DNA from 2 places in the Halanaerobium sp. ST460_2HS_T2 genome. Region 2 is predicted to be linked to the other one. Evidence: riboswitches for the same ligand, from Rfam matches in the RefSeq annotation. Region 2 holds a riboswitch; the other holds the start of a gene.
The links. Region 2 has a riboswitch for molybdenum cofactor ahead of DFR80_RS00580 (substrate-binding domain-containing protein). Riboswitches for the same ligand answer to the same signal wherever they lie in the genome.
Positions count from the first base shown of each region.

Region 1 (10,415 bases), on a different contig from region 2:
CTTTGGGCTAAACTTTTTCCACTTCCACCAATTTAAATCCCCGGCATGAAAAATAGTTAAATTATCAAGCTCAACTAAAAATGAAACACCTTTATCTGTACTGCCATAACTTGAAATATTTATCTGATCAAGCTTCAGTTCTTCGTCTTTTTCCATTAAGTAAAGGTTATCTTTGCTCTCCAGATCTGATTCCTCTGCAACTTCAGCAGCTAAAATATAATTTATCTGATCACAGTATTCTCCCCAGTCAAAAATTATCTGATTGTAGTGATCATGATGGCTGTGAGAAACAAAAACATAAGTTTCTTTTATATTTTTAAAGCTGTCTGAACGAATGACTCCTTTTTCTAAAGAACTAGTCACTGCTTTTTCCTGCTGCGGCTCGTCTTTAAAATAATCGAAAATAAATAATTTATCTTTTACTCTAACTGCTGTCCCACTATGAAATAAATGATATATTTCTGTCTGCATATTATCAACTCCTGAAATTAAGGCTAACAGAGAAATCAATTTTTATCAAGTAGAAAAATTACATCAGATAACTAAAATATGAATTTTTAATTTAACTCAAGTCAATTTTTTCTATCTGATTGTTGAATAAGTCAATGTACAGCAGCTGATTATTTAAATAATTATCAAAACCAAGTAGATATTTTAGAGCTTCCAACACTTGAATGGAAGCAGTCACTGTCACAGCAGGGGAAAAAACTGCAGGCAGCTTCTGCTTTTTACTGCCGGCAAAAACATCCTTTAGACGCAAGCTGCTTTCAGGCAGCACCAGCATGATCTGGGCAAAAAACTCTTCTATCCCGGCATGGATAAAAGGCAGTTTGTTTTCTGCAGCCAGCTGATCCAAAATAAAGCGGGACTCAAAATTATCAAGACCATCAAAAATAATATCTACATCATTGGGAATTTTAGTTTCTAAACTTATTCTTTCATTTATACCAATAACTTCAGTTTCCAATTCAAATTTACCTAAAAACTCTGCTGCTGCCTCCACTTTTGGACGGCCAATATCATTTTTCCCATAACAGAGCTGCCGATTTAAGTTTGATATTTCCACCTGATCATAATCATAAAGATATATTTTTTTAACTCCAATCCGCTGCAGCTGTAGAGCCTGATTTGTCCCCAGACCTCCAACACCAGCAATCATAACTTTTAATTTTTCCAGCCTCTGCTGCTGTTTATCTGTAAATAATTCCTGCTGTCTTTGTAAATAATTCTTCATAATCAACCTCCTGCTGAGGGTGGAAATAGAGTTACTGTATCCTTGTTTGTAATCTCTGTCTCTAATTTATCTAGATGAATAATATTTTTACCATTAACCAGAATAATCGCCCCGGGTGAGATACTCCGGTCTTCCTCCAGTAATTTTTGAGTAAAATAATTATCATAATCCTGATCTAATTTTTTTATCAGTTCTGCAATTGTAATTTTACTGTTCAATTTATATTCAGTTCCTGCACTTTTTAAATTAATTCTAAATAGTGAATAAAATTTAACTTTTAATGTCATAATTATCATCCTTTAATATTAAAATTCCACCCAGTTCCCGGCAGAGAACTGGATGGATTTACGAGGCTAAATTGAATAACCTTAAACTGCAATATATTTTTTAAAAGCCAATTATTTACCCCGCCAATATTATTATTTAATTTTCATATCCTTTAGTTTCTGTTCACTGATCCAACCATCTTCCTGCCAGCCTCTAATTTCATAATACTCAGGTAAGATTTCTCTGTATTTAGTGCTGATACCCTTTTGTGGACCATCTGGAAGTGGCTCATCAAAGCGAGCTGGCAGTTTATCTTCTTCAGGTAAAATACCTGCTTCTAAGTTAAACTGACGCTCTAAGTTATAAATTCGTTCACCGGTTTCCAGCAGAGATTCTGAGCTGTACTCAAACTGAGTGCCTGCATTGACTATTTCTCTGTAGTCATCAAGTCCTAAAGCAAAGGAAGTAAAAAGACACATTCCAATTGAATCAATGATAGCTGTTAAATCCTGGAAGGTCATAACCCACTTAGGCTTTCCTTCTAATTCCTGTGGATCCAACTTTTCTGGAACCCCTAAAACCTCAGGTGAGATCATATAACCTCTAACATGACAGCCACCGCGGTTTGAAGTAACATAGTTAAGTCCATGTCCCTGAACACCGCGAGGATCGTAAGCAGGAAGCTCCTGTTTTTTAACACTCATCGAAAGCTCAGGATGTCCTTTAGAATCTGCCAGGCGGTATGAACCTTCCGCCAGCTGATCTCCAAAGCCTTCACGGTAAGCCATTTTTTCTGTATAATAGATTATTGACTCAGAAGAACCAAATTTTAATTCAGGACCATTTTCCAGTTCATCTTTATCTATATAGCCTTTTTCATATAATTCCATGGCACAGGCAATAGTTGCACCGGCTGTAATTGTATCCAGACCAAGGTCATTACAGATAAAATTTGCTTCTGAAATAGCATTTAGATCATTAACTCCACAGTCTGCACCAAAAGCCCAGCCTGTTTCGTATTCTGGACCTTCTCCACTGCGGCCATTGGGAAGTTTTGTCTTTCTGGCACAGCGAATTGGACAACCATAACAGCCAGTATTTGACTGCAGATATCCTTTTTCAACCAGTGCTTCTCCAGAAACCTCATCCACATCCTCAAAGATTGCAAACTGGAAATTTTTAGTTGGATAGGCCCCAGTAGAATTAATAATATTGTCTAGAACTTTGGTACCTAAAGCAGGTAAACCCTCACCTGTTACTCCATCTTCTTTCAGTATTTTAGTCTGTTTTTTGACAACTTTCATCATTTCATCTTTAAAATATTCAACCTGTTTTTCATCAGCTTTAACCACAACTGCCTTCAGATTTTTAGAACCCATTACTGCTCCAACACCGGTTCTGCCGGCAGCTCTATCTTTTTCATTCATAATTGAGGCAAATTTAACTAGCTTTTCACCGGCCGGACCAATACAGCTGACTCTTGCGTTTTTATTACCAGCTGCTTCAATCAGGAGATCAGTGGTCTCATAAACCGGCTTACCCCAGATTTCAGAAGCATCTTTGAGCTCAACTTTATCTCCCATTATTGAAAGATAAACTGGATGACTGGCCTTACCTTCAAAAATGATAATGTCATTGCCGCTAAATCTAAGCTCGGCTCCAAAAAATCCACCTGAATTACTGCTGGCTATAGTCCCTGTAAGAGGCCCTTTGGTAACAACCATGTAGCGGCCACCAGTAGAAGCAGCTGTTCCGGTTAAAAGTCCAGTTGCATAGATCAGTTTATTTTCTGGACTTAAGGGATCAACTTTTGGATCAATCTCATCATATAAAATCTTTGATGCCAGACCTCTACCCCCAAGATAGTTTTTAACAAGCTCACCCGATATTTTTTCTGTTTTAATTTCTTCGTTTGTCAAATCAACTCTTAAAACTTTGTACTCATAAATTTTTCCCATTAATTATACCTCCTTTAAATTTACTCTTCTTTCCAAGCACGGGAGGCTGAGTCATTTATTCCTCAACCCAGCGGTCTAATTCCCATAGAAAATTCCTTAGGCAAAAAGACTCGAAGGTATATTATTAATATTAAATATTAATAGCCAAATTCCTGCTTAATCTTTAGAAAAATATTTATTTTTAGATAAAACTTAACTTTTAGGGACACTGAATAACTCCCCTGGCCCAGAGGCAGTCGCCACAGACCGGAAATTCATTACCGTGACAATCTTCTTCATTTTCTTTTGACATCTCACAGCCGGAACACTGGGTACAGTCTGAAAAAGGAAATTCTTTAAGCTCTTTGCGAAAATCTCTAAATTCTTTCTGATTCCAGATTGCTGAGAGTGACTCATCGGAAATATTTCCGAGTGAATATTTTTTGATATGTTTCTTCCGTTCTCTGACATACAGGTCATAACTGTGCATTAGCGCAATACAGGGACTAATTTCTCCCTGCCAGTTAACTGCTATTGAGCCGTCTTCTACAAATTTACAGTAACCGCGATGGGGATTAAATGGTACCTGAGTCGTACTGATTGAACTTGATTTACCTCCTACTGCAGCCAGATCACGGATAATATCTTCTCTTAAATCCGTTGGCGGCAGATAAATTTCCGGCCGGTGTTCAGTTCTGATTTCAGGTTGGGAGCGGCTGATTGAAAATGAATATAATATTTCATCAGACATATCTTCAGTGTAAGGTAGGAGATTTGTTAGAAAAATAAATGAAGCTCCCATTTTAAAGGCCAGCTTGCGCAGATCCTTTAATTCATCCACATTTGATTTCATAATTACATATTCAATTCCAATCTCACATTTTTTCTGCTTTTTATCCCGCAGATTGCGAAATCTCTGCACATTTTCAATTACAGTTTTCAAATCAGCTCCAGAACGAATATCGGCCATAGTTTCTGGAGAAGTCCCATCAACAGAAACCACCAGGCTGTCCAGACCGGCCTCAAGCAGTGCTTCTGCTTTATTCTGATCGAGCAGCAGCCCATTTGTAATCATTTGCGTTTTTACTCCCAGCTCTGAGGCCAGCTCAATCATCTCTGCAATCTCTGGATGAAAAAGCGGCTCCCCAATTCCCCAAAATGAAATTTTTTCTAGACCCTTAAAGTCTTTCAGTTCTTCAATTAATTTATAATAGGTTTCCATTTCCATAAAACCCATCTTTTCCTCCCAGGAATGGCGGACACAGGTTTTGCAGTTTAAATTACAGTCACTTGTCGGCTCAATATAAACTTTTGTCAGCCTGGGATCTGCTCTTTCAATGTAAATTCCCTTCTGATTAAATTTAATTCTAACTTCTGTTTCTGTGTTGAGTCCCAGTCTGGCTCTAACTTCTGTCGGCAGCTCCAGCTTACCATCTTTTAATTTAAGTTCAAACTTTTCCGGCGGGTTTTCATTAATCCCATCACTGCGCCAGAACTGTGGATTATTGATTAAAAACTGCATAATTTACCCCTTTCTCTGTTAAAATTAGACTTAAATCAGATTACTCGCTGCTCACTGTTATTTATAAATTCGAACATTAAATCCGCCTCCAGTTAATTATTTTTGAATAAATAAAATCAAAGCAATTCTATCAGCTATTATTTATATCTAAACACAAAAATAAATTTTTTGCAAATTATTTTCAAAATATTAAGTAAAAATTAATTATTATGATTCAAGTCTCAAAAATCAGCAAAAGAAATAAAAAAGGAGCCTGCTGATTAAAGCAAGCTCTTCCTTAAAAGATATGAATAACGGTGTTTATCTGATAAAGTTCATTAATTTCTTTCTTTCCGCCTCTGGTGCTTCAACTTCACCTTCGGCATTTTCCATAACTTCCATCAGATAAGCCATGTTCTTACCTAAAATTCTCATAATCTGTTTTCCTTCTTCATCCTTTTCTGCTTCGCCTGGGGTCGTACCGTGGATTACACTCCAGTAATTAGATGTAGGCATCATCATTTCCGAATAATTGATATAATTACTAAGCTGATTAAAAGTTGGCATTCCACCTGATCTTCTAACTGCAACAACAGGGGCACCTACCTTATGTCTGAGCATCATGCCGTTGACACTTGCTACATAAAATGCTCTGTCTAAAAATGACTTCATTGTTCCAGCAATTGCTGCATAATGAACAGGTGAGCCAATAATAATCCCATCAGACTCTTTCAGCTTCTGAATCCAATCGTTCACCTGATCATCAATAATACATTTTTCATTCTGGTTTTTGACACATTTATTACAGCTAAGGCAACCTCTGATTTCTTTATTACCTACCTGAATAATTTCCGTTTTAATATCCTTATTTTCGAGTTCTTCTGCCACCATTTTGATTGCATGATATGTATTTCCCTCGCTGTTGGGACTGCCGTTAAAAGCTACTACTTTCATATTATCCTCCCTCTTTGAAATTAATTTGCTATTATAAAATTAATTTGTTAATGTAAAATTATTGTATGTGAATAACTTAATTTTGTCAAACTAATTTTTAGGATAATAAATCTGATAAATCAGAAGCTTCTTTTATTAAATTATCTTTAATTTCCATTAATTTAGCTTCAGAAACTCTACTCGTAGGAGTACTGATTCCTATTGCTGCTATTACTTTACCAGAGTTGTCTTTTACTGGTGCAGCAGCACAATTTAAACCAATTTCTGATTCTTCTTTATCTAGAGCAAATCCCTGCTTCTCAATTTTTTCAAGTTCTTTTTTTAATTTTTTACGCTCAGTTATAGTGTTTTCAGTATATTTTTCTAATTTCTTGTTCAATAATCTATCTACTTCTTTTTCTTCCAAATAAGCCAGTAATAATTTACCTGTGGCACTGGAATGAAGTTCATCTTTGCTTCCCATCTGACAGGTCATCCTTAAACTATGTTTAGATTCTACCTTATCAATATAAAGTACCTTGTCAGCAGATAAGACGCCCAGCTGAACTGTCTCGTCAAATTTATCTGCTAATTTTTCCAAAAAAGGTCTAGCAAGATCTGTAAAAGAGATCTTTCCTTCATAAACTTTTCCCAGTTCAAAAAGCTTTTTGCCTAAAGAATATTTATGATTATTACTATTTTGACTTATATAGCCTGCTTTTTCTAAAGTTGCAATGATACTGTGTAAAGTACTCATATTTATTTCAAGATCATTACTGATCTTCGTTAATCTTACTTCATTTTCATTATTGCCTATATAATCTAAAATTTTGGTTGCTCGCAAAACTGACTTAATTACTCTTTTTCCCATTACAATAATCCCCTTCCCAAAATATCTTACCACAATTTATTATATTAGTTGGGGGCGGAAATTTCAATCATTTATTTGACATTATAAAATTCGTTTGCAAAAATAAATAATATTTTTAGAGAAAGTAGTTAAAATCAAAATCTTAATTTATATATAGCATCCATAAATTCTATTTTAAACTTAGCAGGAGTTAATTCCTTTTCTGCCGCCTTTTCCCCAGCTAGAGAATAATAATAAACTGCTGTTTGGGCTGCCTCAAATAAAGATAAATTGGAATTTTTTGCTGCAGCAGCAAAAACACCTAATGTTGACCCCAGCATACAGCCTGTGCCCACAACTTTTCCCATTAGAGGATGACCTCTGTTGATCTCAGAGAGTTGGCGGCCATCACTAAGCAAATCAATCTCAGAACTGACAACAATAACTGCTCCTAACTTTTTGGCCAATTCTTCTGCAGCTTCAGCTGTATTTTTGTATTCACCAATCGACTCTACACCTCTAACTTCAGCTTCTTTTCCGGCTAAGAAAGATATCTCACCTTGATTGCCCTTAATTATTGAAATTTTTAGCTCAGCTAATATTTTTTGAGCTGCTTCAATTCTAAACTTTGTAGCTCCAACTCCAACGGGATCTAATACTATTGGAATTCCTAGTTCATTTGCTCTTTTACCTGCTTTAAGCATTGACTCAAGCTGACAGGAAGAAATAGTCCCCAGATTTAGAACCAGAGATGAAGCATTTTCCACCATCTGAGCTGATTCTTCTACTGCTGGGGCCATCACCGGCAGAGCGCCCCAGTTTAAAGTTATATTAGCACAGTCATTAACTGTCACATTATTTGTTATATGATGAATCAAAGGCTTTTCTGCTTTGATAATTTTTTTAAACTTTTTTAACCTTTCGGCATATTCTTTTCTATTTTGACTAGTTTCTGCTGACAATTTAGGACCCTCCTTTTAGATTTTGCTTTTTTGATTATTTGCTTAAATTCTCGAGTTTCATTTTCTATCTTTTCCGCTTTTGTCAGAGCTGTAATTACCGAAATACAGTCAGCCCCACTTTTGATTACCTGTGGGGCATTGCTTTTATTCAGGCCTCCAATTGCTATCAGCGGTAAATCAGTTCTTTTTTTAATCTCAGCCAATCTCTGCAGACCAATTCCATTTTTATCTGAATTGAGCTGCTTAGATTTAGTCTTAAAAATTGCTCCCACTCCCAGATAATCTGCACCATCAGCTTCAGCCTGAGTGATTTCTTGATCCCGGCAGGCACTAAGGCCAATAATCTTATTTGGACCTAAAATTTTGCGGGCAGACCGCAGAGGCAGGTCGCTCTGCCCCAGATGCACACCATCTGCATCTAAAGCCAGAGCCAGGTCAAGCCGATCATTGACTATCAATGTGATCTGATATCGACTGCATATTTTTTTAATCTGCTGTCCCAGCTTAAATTTTTCCCGCAGAGACAAATTTTTCTCCCGCAGCTGAATTACATCAACTCCAGCTGCAGCTGCTTCTTTCACAACTTCTATAGTTTTTCTGCCAGCTGATAAACTTTCTTCTGTGATTAAATAAAGATCCCAGTTTAGCATTTTTACCTCCTAATATCTTATTTGACTAGATAAACTTAAGAAAACTGCTGATTGGAACTATGCTGCAGATTTTGAAGCCGCCAGAAATGATTGACCGGGCTATTACCCTGGCCAACAGGAAAATTATTTTTGATGGCCCCGGTAATAAATTTCTTTGCTTGGCCCACTGCTTTTTCCATGTCCATTCCCCGAGCCAAATTTGAAGCAACTGCTGCCGAAAGAGTACAGCCTGTTCCATGAGTATTATTTGTAGGAATATGTTCTGCTTCAAATTCTATGAACTGGCTGCCGTCATAAAGGAGATCAACTGCTTTTTTTGCTGACCTCTTTTTAGTTGTGTGACCGCCCTTGATCAGCACCCAGCTGCTGCCGTAAGTTATTAGCTTTTCTGCCAGAACTTGCGGATCATTATTTTCTTCAGTTTCTACACCTGCCAATACTTTCGCCTCATATAGATTAGGTGTTATAATTTCCGCCAGCGGAAAGAGTTTTTCTTTATATGTTTCAACTGCTTCTTCTTTTAATAATAAGTCACCACTTGTAGCTACCATTACTGGATCAACAACCAGATTTGGCAGAGAATATTCTTTTATTTTTGCAGCTATCTGCTCAATAATCTGACTGTTGGCCAGCATACCAGTTTTTAAAGCAGAAAATTCTATATCTCTTAAAACAGAATCCAGCTGAGAAATTACCGCCTGAACACTTAAAGTTTTTACTCCCTGTACTCCCAACGTATTTTGAGCTGTAACTGCTGTTATTACTGACGCTCCATAGACTTGATGAACTGTCATTGTTTTTAAATCAGCCTGGATCCCTGCTCCTCCACCAGAGTCAGAACCAGCTATTGTTAAGACTTTCTTCAATATAATCAGCTCCTTTTGCTTGCTCCAATTTCAATTCTCTAATCTTTAAAATTAATTCAGTCAATTTTCTATCTTCATTATTAATTTAAATCTTCAATAAATGATAGGCTGTCTGCCTTTTCCACTGCTTTTAAGAATAAATAGGCAATCACTGCCCCTCCAGCTGCACTTAAAGAAAAAGGAATAACAAAGAAAAACACTGTGGAACCGCTGCCCATCAAAAATCTGGCAATCGGATAAGCAGCCACTGCTCCCAGAAGTCCTGTTCCAATTAACTCTCCCACCAGAGCCCACCCCTTAGATTTAAACTTTTGATAAAGCAGACCGGCTATTAAGGCCCCAATCATACTGCCCGGAAAAGCCAGCAGAGAACCGGTTCCCAGCATATTTCTAAGCAGAGAAATTGCAAAAGCATTCCAAACTGTATAGGCAGGCCCCAGTAAAACAGCGGATAAAATGTTAATTAAATGCTGGACCGGAAAAGCTTTGGCCACTCCCACTGGAATATAGATTAAGTGTCCTGTCATTGTTCCCAGAGCAATTAAAAGTGCCGAAAAGGTCAATTTCTTATTATCCATTCTAATCATCCTTTCAGAATTAAGTTAATATTTATTTTGATAATTAGTTTTAGTCATCGTCAGTTTTTCTAAGTTCTTATTTGACTTCTATTAAATCAGGACTTAAATATTATTTAACTAAGCTGCTGATCTACTATTTTCATCGCACAATAAGAGCCACACATTGTACAGGCATCTTCTTCCTTTAAAGTCTGGTTGTGGGCTGCTCTTGATTCTTTTAATTTTTCTGGCGCCAGGGCCAGCTCAATCTGCTTTTCCCAATCTAATTTTTTTCTGGCGGCTGCCATCTGATTATCTCTCTCCTTTGCCCCCTTAACTCCTTTTGCAATATCTGCAGCATGAGCTGCAATTTTGCAGGCAATTACTCCTTCCCGCACATCTTCAATATCAGGTAAGCCAATATGTTCAGCCGGGGTAACATAACAGAGGAAATCCGCCCCCGCCGCTGCCGCTGCTGTGCCGCCAATTGCTGCTGTAATATGGTCATAACCAGCTGCAATATCTGTAACTAAAGGTCCTAACACATAAAATGGAGCCTCTTTGCAGAGTTCTTTCTGCAGTTTGATATTTGTTTCAATCTGATCATAGGGTACATGGCCTGGTCCTTCCACCATCACCTGGACTTCCGCCTCGCGAG
Region 1 covers NZ_QPJF01000007.1:591-11,005, forward strand. The annotation lists gene DFR80_RS04535 (MBL fold metallo-hydrolase) at 1-471, opposite strand, end outside; gene DFR80_RS04540 (HesA/MoeB/ThiF family protein) at 563-1,234, opposite strand; gene DFR80_RS04545 (MoaD family protein) at 1,237-1,521, opposite strand; gene DFR80_RS04550 (aldehyde ferredoxin oxidoreductase family protein) at 1,654-3,459, opposite strand; molybdenum cofactor riboswitch at 3,469-3,587, opposite strand; gene DFR80_RS04555 (radical SAM protein) at 3,659-4,960, opposite strand; gene DFR80_RS04560 (flavodoxin family protein) at 5,261-5,893, opposite strand; gene DFR80_RS04565 (IclR family transcriptional regulator) at 5,991-6,743, opposite strand; gene thiM (hydroxyethylthiazole kinase) at 6,878-7,684, opposite strand; gene thiE (thiamine phosphate synthase) at 7,636-8,334, opposite strand; gene thiD (bifunctional hydroxymethylpyrimidine kinase/phosphomethylpyrimidine kinase) at 8,370-9,200, opposite strand; gene thiW (energy coupling factor transporter S component ThiW) at 9,281-9,778, opposite strand; gene thiC (phosphomethylpyrimidine synthase ThiC) at 9,892-10,415, opposite strand, start outside.
Region 1: another riboswitch for molybdenum cofactor. It lies ahead of DFR80_RS04550 (aldehyde ferredoxin oxidoreductase family protein); the one in region 2 lies ahead of DFR80_RS00580 (substrate-binding domain-containing protein).

Region 2 (10,912 bases):
ACTGAATCAAGGGGAATAAGGACTTCAATAGCAGGTATTTGGGTAAGTGTCTACTGGGGTTCTTTTACAGTTGGTAGAATTCTGGCTGGGTTTTTAGCCTATAAGTTTTTGAGCAGGAAAATTGCCAAAAATGCAGCTTTTTTAGGCCTTTTTGGAAGTGCTTTAATAGCTATAAATTTAAGCAAGTGGTTGTCTCTGCTCGGTTTAGCTTTAACCGGAATTGCTATTGCTCCAATTTTTCCGGCTTTAATATCCAGCACTTCTTACAGAGTTGGGAAAGGACACACTGTCAATACAATTGGGATGCAGATCTCAGCTGCCGGCCTTGGAGGAGCTTTACTGCCTGGATTAGCAGGTGTGCTGGCAAATAATATTTCGCTGGAGATAATTCCAGTTTTTATAATCATATTATTTATTACATTTTTACTAATTAATAATCTGATTACTAAGCTTAGTAGTCAGGCTGCTAAAAATGCAGCATAATTAATATATATTAATGACAATGGAGGTATAACAATGAATAAAAAATGGTGGAAAGAAGCGGTAGTTTATCAGATTTATCCCCGCAGTTTTAAAGACAGCAACGGTGATGGAATTGGAGATTTAAGAGGAATTATAGAAAAAATAGATTATTTAGATGAACTTGGAGTAGATGCAGTCTGGTTAAATCCGGTTTATCAGTCCCCCAATGATGACAATGGTTATGATATTAGTGATTATAAAGCTATTATGGATGAGTTTGGGACAATGGAAGATTTAGAGGAATTGATGGTTTTACTGCACGAGCGAGACATTAAATTGATTATGGATCTGGTGATCAATCACAGTTCTGATGAACATCAGTGGTTTGAAGAATCCCGCAAAAGCAAAGATAATCCCTATCGTGATTATTATATCTGGAAAGACGGCAAAAATGATGGACCTCCCAATAACTGGAAGGCATTTTTTGGCGGCTCTGCCTGGAAGTATGATGAAAATACTGATCAATATTATCTGCATCTTTTCTCACCCAAACAACCAGATTTAAACTGGGAGAATCCTGAAGTTCGAAATGATCTTTATGAGATGATTAACTGGTGGCTTGAAAAAGGTATAGATGGCTTTAGACTTGATGTAATTAATTTAATTTCTAAAGATCAGCGTTTTCCTGACGGTGAGCAGGATGGACTTGCAGGACACGAATATTTTGCCAATGGTCCTCGAGTGCATGAATTTATCCAGGAGATGGCCGAGGAAACATATAATAATTATGATGCAATGACAGTGGGTGAAACTCCTTTTGTGGATAAAGATGAAGCACTAAAATTTGTCAAAGAAGAAAGAAAAGAATTCTCAATGGTAATTCCCTTTGAGCATCTTGAATTTGACCGCAAAGAGGGCTGGGAGAAGATAACTGAATGGGATCTAAAAGAGCTCAAGGATTTAATGAGTGAGTGGCAGTATAAGCTGCAGGAAAATAACGGCTGGACCAGTCTCTATTTCTGCAACCATGATCAGCCCAGAATCGTCTCTCGTTATGGAGATGATGGCAAGTATCGAAAAGAGTCAGCTAAGCTTCTGGGAACAATGCTGCACACCCTAAGAGGAACTCCGTTTATCTATCAGGGTGAAGAAATTGGGATGACAAATATTAGTTTTGAATCCTTAGATGATTTTGATGATATTGAAACTCGTGGTTATATTAAGGATGTTCAGGAAAAGGGAGAGTTGAGTGAAGAAGAAATTTTAGAAATTGCTAATTACCGAACCAGAGATAATGCCCGCACACCGATGCACTGGGATGGCAGTAAATATGCTGGTTTTTCTGAGGCTGAGCCGTGGTTGAAAATGAACAAAAACTATCCTGAGATCAATGTAAAAGAAGATTTGGCATCTGAGGATTCAGTTTTTGAATATTATAAGCAGATGATTGCTCTGCGCAAAGAATATTCAGTTTTTGCCTACGGTAAATATGATATTTTACTTGAAGAAGATCAGGATATTTATGCCTATCAGAGGTTGGGAGAAGATAATAATCTGCTTGTGCTTTTAAACTTCAGTGAAAATGAAGTGGACTATGATTTGAGTTCTGAAGTAGAAATTGAAAAAGCAGAATTGATCTTAAATAATTATCAAAATGAAGCTGATTTTAAAGTTCAGGCCAGTTTAAGACCTTATGAAGCGAGAGTTTATCTCTATTAATAAACAAAATAAGGAAACCAAAGTTAATTTTGCTTGACTTTAAAATCAAATAGATATATCATTAATGTAAGAATAGTCGCACAACTCCGAGTGTATTTAAGCTAAGATGAATAGTTATGCTTAATACACCGATAGGGTTTAGAGGGAAACCTTTGGGCCTCCCGGAATGGAAAGGAGTGATCGATTTGGATTGCATTAATTTTAATCCGCCCTAAAACTTCCGGTAATGCTGCCGGGAGTTATTTTTTTGAGCATATTTTTAGTTTTTCGAGCTTATGATTAGATTTAACCAGAAAAAAATATATGTAAATCAAAATAGGGGGATTACTATGTCAATTAAGAAAATTTTATTATCATTATTAATATTAATGCTGATTTTTAGCTCAGCTGCGGCTGCTCAGGAAGTTTTAACAATGGCCACTACAACAAGTACCGAGAATTCAGGTCTGCTGGATGAGTTAATTCCACCATTTGAAGAAAAATTTGATGTGCGGGTTGATGTCGTAGCAGTTGGAACCGGTGCAGCTATAGAGCTCGGCCGTAATGGGGATGCAGATATTATTTTTGTCCATGCACGAGAAGCAGAAGATGAATTTGTAGCCAGCGGCTATGGAGTTAACAGAAGAGATGTAATGTATAATGACTTTGTCATTTTAGGGCCACCATCAGATCCAGCAGATATTAAAGAGACAGAAACTGCAGTTGAGGCTTTTCAGAAAATTAAAGAGGAAGAAGCAGAATTTGTTTCTCGTGGTGATGATTCAGGCACTAATAAGAAAGAACTATCTATCTGGGATAGTGCTGAGATAGCTCCAGAAGGCAGCTGGTATTTAGAAAGCGGTCAGGGAATGGGACCCAGTATTAATATGGCCAATGAGCGTCAGGCATACATTTTAGCTGACAGAGGAACATATTTAGCTTACAGTGGGGATGTTGAACTGGAAATTGTAAATAGTGGAGCTCCTGAGCTCTTTAATCCTTATGGAATCATTCCAATTAATCCCGCCTATCATACACATGTAAACTACCAGCTGGCAATGGCCTTTACCGGCTATGTAACTTCTCAGCAGGGGCAGCAGATAATTGATAATTATATGCAGTATGATGAACAGTTATTTTACCCTTCCGCAATTAAAGCAGAAGATTTAGAAGAGTAAAAATAAATTTAAAAAACTCAGCTGGCTACAGTTCTAATCTGCAGCTGGCTAATCTAATTTTGATATTCAGGAGGAAAAATGTGGACTATTATACTGATGCAATAATCAGAGCTCTACAGCTAATAATCAACCTTGATCCAGAAGTTATCCAGGTAGTTACAACTTCACTTAAAATTTCTATCTCATCAACTTTAATAGCTTCAATTATTTCTATTCCACTGGCAATTTTAATTGCCCGGAATAAATTTAAAAGCAAGAAATTTATTAATATTATTTTAAACACATTGCTCAGCTTGCCCACAGTTGTGATCGGTATTTTTGTTTACTCACTTATATCACGCAGAGGAGTTTTAGGAGAGCTGGATCTGCTTTTTACACCAATTGGAATTATAATGGGGCAGGTAATACTGATCATACCTTTAATAACTGCTCTGATTAGAAATGTTATATTTTCAATGGATGAAAAACTTTACAAAACAGCAACTTCAATGGGGGCCAGCCGCAGCCAGAAGTTTAAGCTTTTAATTTTAGAAGCTAGATATGGAATTATTGGTGCTGTGATTGCTGGATTTGGTAGAGTTTTAGGAGAGATTGGAGTTTCCATGATGCTGGGTGGAAATATAAAAGGAGTTACCAGAACTATAACAACTGCTATGTCTCTGGAAACAAATAAAGGCCGCTTTGCTTTTGCCCTGGCATTAGGAATTATTCTCTTATCGCTTTCATTTTTAATTAATTTTGTTACTTATTTTCTGCAGGAGGGAAAAAATTATGCCAGAAGATAAAATTATTGAAGTTAAAAAGATTAAAAAGGTCTGCAGGGATAAGACTATTTTAGATATCGATCAGTTTTCAGTTTTAAAAAATAAGTTTAATTTTATTATTGGCGGTAATGGCAGTGGTAAAACTTCTCTTTTAAATATTTTAAGTCTGGTTGACCAGGATTATCAGGGAGAACTTTTCTATAAAGGCCGGTTAGTAAAAAAAGATCAGCAGAATTTAGAACTCAGGCGCAAACTTTCTGTAATCTGGCAGGATCCTTATCTTTACCGCGGTAATGTTTTTTATAATATTGCATTACCTTTAAAACTAAGAGATATTGATCAGGAAATAATCAACAAAAAAGTAAAAGAGATAGCATCCAGACTTGAAATAACTGACCTGCTGGAACAGTCAGCTCATACTCTTTCTGGAGGAGAAAGACAAAAAACTTCAATTGCTAGAGCTTTGATTTCAGATCCCGAGATTTTATTTGTAGATGAAGCAACTACAAATTTAGATGAAGAAAGCATTCAATTTTTTAATTCTCATTTTGCTGATCTGGTGACCGATGAGATGACTGTGGTGATGGTCAGTCATGACAGGAGGCAGATTAAACAGCTTGCAGACCAGATAACTTTACTTAAAGCTGGAGAAGTAGAAATAACTAAAGCTATAAATAATTTCAATTTTGAATTATTTGGTGCAGGAATCGAATCCCCAATAGCAGAATTAGTATAGTATAGAGGTGAAGAAAATGAAAAAAATCCTATTAAAAAATGCCAAGGTTGTTGATGATAAAGGTATCAGAAAGTCAGATTTAGTTATTGAGGGAGAAAAAATTGCTGCTGAAGAAAAGCGTGGTTTTTTTGAAGCAGATGAACAAAAAGGAGAATTTAAAGTAATTGATCTTGCTGGTAAATATCTATTTCCGGGGATTATAGATGCCCATACCCACTATTCACTCCACTCTCGAGGGACTGTAACTGCAGATGATTTTTATCAGGGTAGTATTGCTGCAGCAGCCGGAGGAGTAACAACTGTTATTGACTATATTGATTTTCCAGAAGATGGAAACTTCAAAAAATCAGTTGCTGAAAGAAAAAAGGAAGCTCAGGATTCAATTATAGATTATAATTTTCATCAGGTAGTTCAGAAATTCAACTCTAAAATTTCAGAGAATTTAGCCGATTTAAAGGAACTGGGTCTGGCAAGTATTAAGCTTTTTACTACCTATAAAGATGTTGGTTATATGATAGAAAGGGATAAATGGTCTGAATTATTTAAACGCTTAAAAGAGATTGAAATTTTACCCCAGGTACATGCTGAAGATGATGATTTAATCCAGGATTTAAAAGCCGCCTACAGCAAAAGAAATTTAATAGAGCCCAGATACCATCCTTCCATTAGACCTGCAGCTGCGGAAGCACTAGCAGTTAAAGATATGGGGGAAGAGGCTCTGAAAGCTGATATTCCACTCTATATTGTTCATCTGTCTTCTGCAGAAGGACTGGAAGCTGTTAGAGAATTAAGAGCAGTGAAAGCTCAAATTTATGCAGAAACAACTCCTCATTATTTAATGCTTGATAATTCATATTTAACCCGTGAGGATGCCCAGCTATTTTTAATGACACCACCACTGAGAAATAAATATGATAACCAAATTCTATGGGAGGGCATCAGTCAGAGTGAGTTTCAGGTTGTAGCAACTGATCACTGTGCTTTTAATAAAGAAAAAAAAATGCAGTCAGATTCCAGCCTGGAAATTTTGCCGGGAATACCGGGAACCGAAACTTTATTGTCCTTGATTTACAGTTCAGGAGTTAGAAATAATCGAATTACAATTAGAGAAATGGTAGAGCTGCTTTCGATTAATCCAGCTAAAATATTCGGACTCTACCCAGAAAAAGGTTCGCTTGAGCCGGGAACTGATGCAGATCTAACAGTTTTTGATCCAAATGTAGAGAAAAAATTAACTGCAGAAAACTTACATTCTGCAGCTGAATACAGTCCTTATCAGGATTTTACAGTTAAGGGATATCCGGTTATGACATTTAGACGCGGTGAGCTGATTTTTGATAATAAACTGCGGGCAGAAAAGGGAAGCGGTAGATTTATTTTTGCCCACAGCTCAAGTCTTCTGTAGTACCATTTTTATCGAGGCGCTGCTGATTCATTTTTACTGATAATTTGCAGAGGCCTTCGTTAATTAACTGTTCTTCCAACAAAATATCTTCCGGGACTTTTAAGGGCACTTCAGTAAAATCCCAGATAGCTTTAATTCCGGCCGCTGCCAGGCGGTCGGTTATTTTTTGTGCTGCAGCTCCAGGAACAGTTAAGGCTGCTACATCAACTTTATTATTCTGCAGGAAATTTTCTAAGTTATTAACACTCTGGATTTCGATATCATTGATTACCAGCCCAATTAACTTTGGATTTTTATCAAAGATAGAAATTAGTTTATAACCTCTTTCAGTGTAACCTTTGTTATAAGCTAAGGCCTGGCCGAGGTGTCCGGCTCCAATAATAATTATCTTCTTTTTATAGTTAAAGCCCATAATAATACTTATCTGCTGAAAAAGACAGTAGACATCATAACCATAACTTTTACGACCAAAAGTTCCAAAATAACTTAGATCTTTACGAATCAAAGAGCTGCTAAAACCTGTTAACTCGGCCAATTCTTCCGAAGAAATATATTCTTTGGTTGAACTCTGCAAATTTTTCAGATGCTGATAATATACCGGTAGACGGCTGATTATTATATCTGGTATTTTATTTAATTCTTTTCCCATAATTTAACCTCCAGTACTATTGTTAAAAAAATAACATTCTCTAATTTTATTTTATCTTAATTGAGAACTTTTTTCAACAATCATTAGCATATTTTTCCTAAAAATGATTGCAAAAAGCAGTTGGTTTTCGAGGCAGGATATATTTGCTTTTTGAAGAATTAATAAATAAAGAGTTTATGTTAGAATTTTCTTAACTAATGATTTTAAAATAATAATTTTGCAGCAGAAGGAGTGAAAAAAATGGATAAATATAAAATTCCTATTTCAAACTTAGATTTTAATTTTAAGGCAGAAGAACTCGATTTTGAAACAACAGAAGAACTTTCTGCAATTGATGAAGAAATAATTGGTCAAAATAGAGCAGCTGATTCGCTCGATTTTGGAATGAGAGTTAATAAGAGCGGCTATAATATTTTTATGGCTGGAGAATCTGGAACCGGAAAATCAACATATGCTGAGAATATGGCCGAAGAAAAATCAGCCAAAATGGAGCAGCCGAAGGATATTTTATATGTCTTTAATTTTTCTGAGCCCGAAAAACCAAGAGTGATGAGGGTACCTGCTGGAATGGGCAATGATTTAAAAACTGATATGGAAAAAATAGTCGAAGAACTGCAGGAAGAAATCCCCCGTGCATTTGAAGGAGAGGAGTATGAGGCTGAAAGGAAAGAAATTTTAAATGAGTATCAGCCTAAATCCAATAAAGTAATGCAGGAGTTTGAAGATTCCGCTCGAGAAAGAGGGTTTATGCTGCAGAATACCTCGCAGGGTCTGGTGCCTGTACCAATTGATGAGGATGGAGAACCAATCTCGCGCGAAGATTTTCAAGAGATGGATGATGAGAAAAAAGACGAAATCAGAAATAAAAGTCAAAAAATCCAGAATGAAATTTCTCAGATAATGAGGGAGATTCGTTCGATTAAGGAAGAGGCACAGGATGAACTGGCAGCTTTAGAAAAAAAGATAGGTATTTCTGTTGTTCAGCCAATAATCTGTCACCTGCAGGATAAATATGAAGACTGTGAGGAAATAGTTAATTATTTAGAAGAAGTTCAGGAGGATATAGTAGATAATATCGACCGCTTCCGCAGTAATGATGAGGATCAGCAAAATCCGTTTCTGGCAATGCAGCAGGATGATGACGGCAGCTTCTTTATCCGCTATCAGATCAATATTTTTGTTAATAACAGTAAAACTGAAGGAGCCCCAGTGATTTATGAGAAAAACCCCACTTATTATAACCTATTTGGTAAGATTGAGGGTAAAAGCCAGTTTGGAACTATTACCACTAATTTTACAATGATCAGAAGTGGTTCACTGCACCGGGCAAATGGAGGGTTTTTAATTGTCCATGCCAAAGATCTGCTGACAAATCCCTTCTGCTGGGATACTCTCAAGCGGGCTTTAATTAATCAGGAGATCACAGTTGAAAACATTGGGGAACAGTACCGAAGTGTACCAATAATTACTTTAAAGCCGGAAGCAGTTGAGCTTGACCTAAAAATTATTATGATCGGTTCTCCCTATATTTATTATTTACTATATAATTATGATGATGAATTTTCTGAGCTCTTTAAAATTAAAGCAGATTTTGATATTGAAATGGAGAGAAACAAAAAGAATATAGCAAAATTTGCTGACTTTATTTCTTCAGTGATCAATAGAGATGAGCTTAAAGAATTCAGTGCAGAGGCAGTTGCAGCAATGATTGATTTCAGCTCTCGTCTGACAGGTGATCGCGAAAAACTTTCAACTAAATTCAATGAAATTATAGAGATTTTAGTAGAAGCAGATGTCTGGTCAGATAGTTTTGGTGAAGAAATTGTCAGTGCCAGCTCTGTCAAAAAAGCAATTGATGAAAAGGAGAGGCGCTCCAATCTGCTGGAAGAAAAAATTCAGGAGCAGATTGATCGAGATCACCTTCTGCTGGATGTTAGCGGTAGTGAAATTGGTCAAATTAATGGGCTTTCGGTTTATCAGGCCGGTAATTACAGTTTTGGTCGTCCAGCCCGAATCACAGCCCGCAGTTATCTTGGTAAAGAAGGAGTTATTAATATTGAGCGGGAGGCCAAGATGAGTGGTCGGATTCACAGCAAAGGTGTTATGATTTTAACCGGTTATTTAGGAGGTAAATACGCCCAGGATTCCCCACTCAGCCTTACAGCTTCGATTGCCTTTGAGCAGAGTTATGGTGGAGTTGACGGTGATAGTGCAACCTGTGCTGAAGTAGTCGCTCTGCTTTCTTCCCTGGCTGGAATTCCAGTTCGGCAGGACATAGCAATTACAGGTTCAATGAATCAAAAAGGAGTTGTTCAGCCAATAGGTGGAGTCAACGAAAAGATTGAAGGTTTCTTTAAAGTCTGTCAGGCTAAAGGACTTACTGGTGAGCAGGGAGTGATAATTCCCCAGCGAAATCTGGATAACTTAATGCTGAATCAGGAAGTGGTTGAAGCAGTAGATCAGGGTAAATTCAACCTTTACAGTATAGATGATATTGATCAGGCCCTGGAGATTATGCTCGCTAAAGAGGCGGATCAAATCCACAGTGCTGTAAAAGAAAAATTAGAAGAATATGCTGAGCTGGAAGCAGAAAATTATGGAGAGCTAGAAGAAGATGAAGAAGAAAATAATGCAGAAAATAATAGCGATGAAGATTAAATAAATTAGTCCAGCAATTTATCTGAATAAAAAATGTTGTTGATTTTCTTTAAATAATATTTAAAATCAGATAGATTGTAGTTAGAGGTGAAAATAATGAGAAAAATAATTAAAAATGCAAATATAATTTTAGAAGATAGAATAATTAATAATGGTTCATTAATTTTTTCGGAAGCAGAGGCTGAAATTGAAAAAGTGGCTGCCTATAATCTAAGTGAGGAAGCTGAAATGGAGGTTATAGATGCCCGGGGTGGTTATCTTGCTCCGGGAATGATCGATACCCATATCCATGGTGGTGGAGGTTTTGATACCATGGATGCTTCGACTGAGGCCTTAAATAAAATCAGTAAAGTTCTGGCCTCTCATGGGGTAACTTCTTTTCTGCCGACAACTATGACAATGGCCAGAGATAAAATTCAGGCTGCTCTGCAAAATATTCGTCAGGCTAAAAAAGAGGGCACAGATGGTGCTCGGGTTCTGGGAACTCATGTTGAAGGACCATTTATTAGTCCTGATTATATTGGCGCCCAGAACAGTGAAAATTTAATTAAGCCAGAGCTTGAACTTTTAAGAGACTTTTATGATGTAGTAGAAATTGTAACTATGGCTCCTGAAGTTGAGGGAGCACTGGCGCTAATTGAAGAACTTAACGAGCATAAAATTACTGCTTCTGCCGGTCATTCTGCCGCAACTTACGAAGAATTTCAGCAGGCTTATCAGGCAGGAATGGATCACTTTACCCACTTATATAATGCGATGACCGGTCTGCACCACCGCAAACCGGGTCTGGTTGGAGCTGCCTTTGATTCGGAAGCTACAGTAGAATTAATTGTTGATTTGATCCATCACCATCAGGCTGTCGATCGGTTTACCATTCAGGCCAAGGGTGTCGACAGAGTAATTTTAGTTTCCGATGGAATGGAGGCAACCGGCTTAGAAGAGGGCGAATATGAGTTGGGCGGCCAAAAAGTAATTGTCAAAGATGGGGCTGCCAGACTTGAATCCGGTGTTTTAGCAGGCAGTGTTTTAACTCTTGATCAGGCAGTAAGAAACTTACTTGAAGTTACAGATCTAACAGTTCCAGAAATCTTCAGAATGGTAACTTTAAATCCGGTTGAAAAATTAAATTTAGCCCATAAGTTGGGCAGACTTAAGTCCGGTTATCAGGCTGATCTGGTGCTTTTTGATCAGAATTTTAAAGTTCAGAAGACCTTTGTTAAGGGAAAAGAAATAAGGCAATAAATTTAAGAATTATATAGATTGAGAGAGCTAATTGCCTTTAATCTGTTTTTAAAACTGAAATTTACTCTTTTACATTTTTGACCTTCCCTGACTTTGGGCATATAATATAAGTAGATAATA
Region 2 covers NZ_QPJF01000001.1:113,905-124,816, reverse strand. The annotation lists gene DFR80_RS00590 (MFS transporter) at 1-483, shown strand, start outside; gene DFR80_RS00585 (alpha-glucosidase) at 517-2,181, shown strand; molybdenum cofactor riboswitch at 2,254-2,374, shown strand; gene DFR80_RS00580 (substrate-binding domain-containing protein) at 2,511-3,338, shown strand; gene DFR80_RS00575 (ABC transporter permease) at 3,419-4,123, shown strand; gene DFR80_RS00570 (ABC transporter ATP-binding protein) at 4,110-4,838, shown strand; gene hydA (dihydropyrimidinase) at 4,855-6,243, shown strand; gene DFR80_RS00560 (redox-sensing transcriptional repressor Rex) at 6,212-6,892, opposite strand; gene DFR80_RS00555 (Lon protease family protein) at 7,133-9,550, shown strand; gene nagA (N-acetylglucosamine-6-phosphate deacetylase) at 9,647-10,792, shown strand.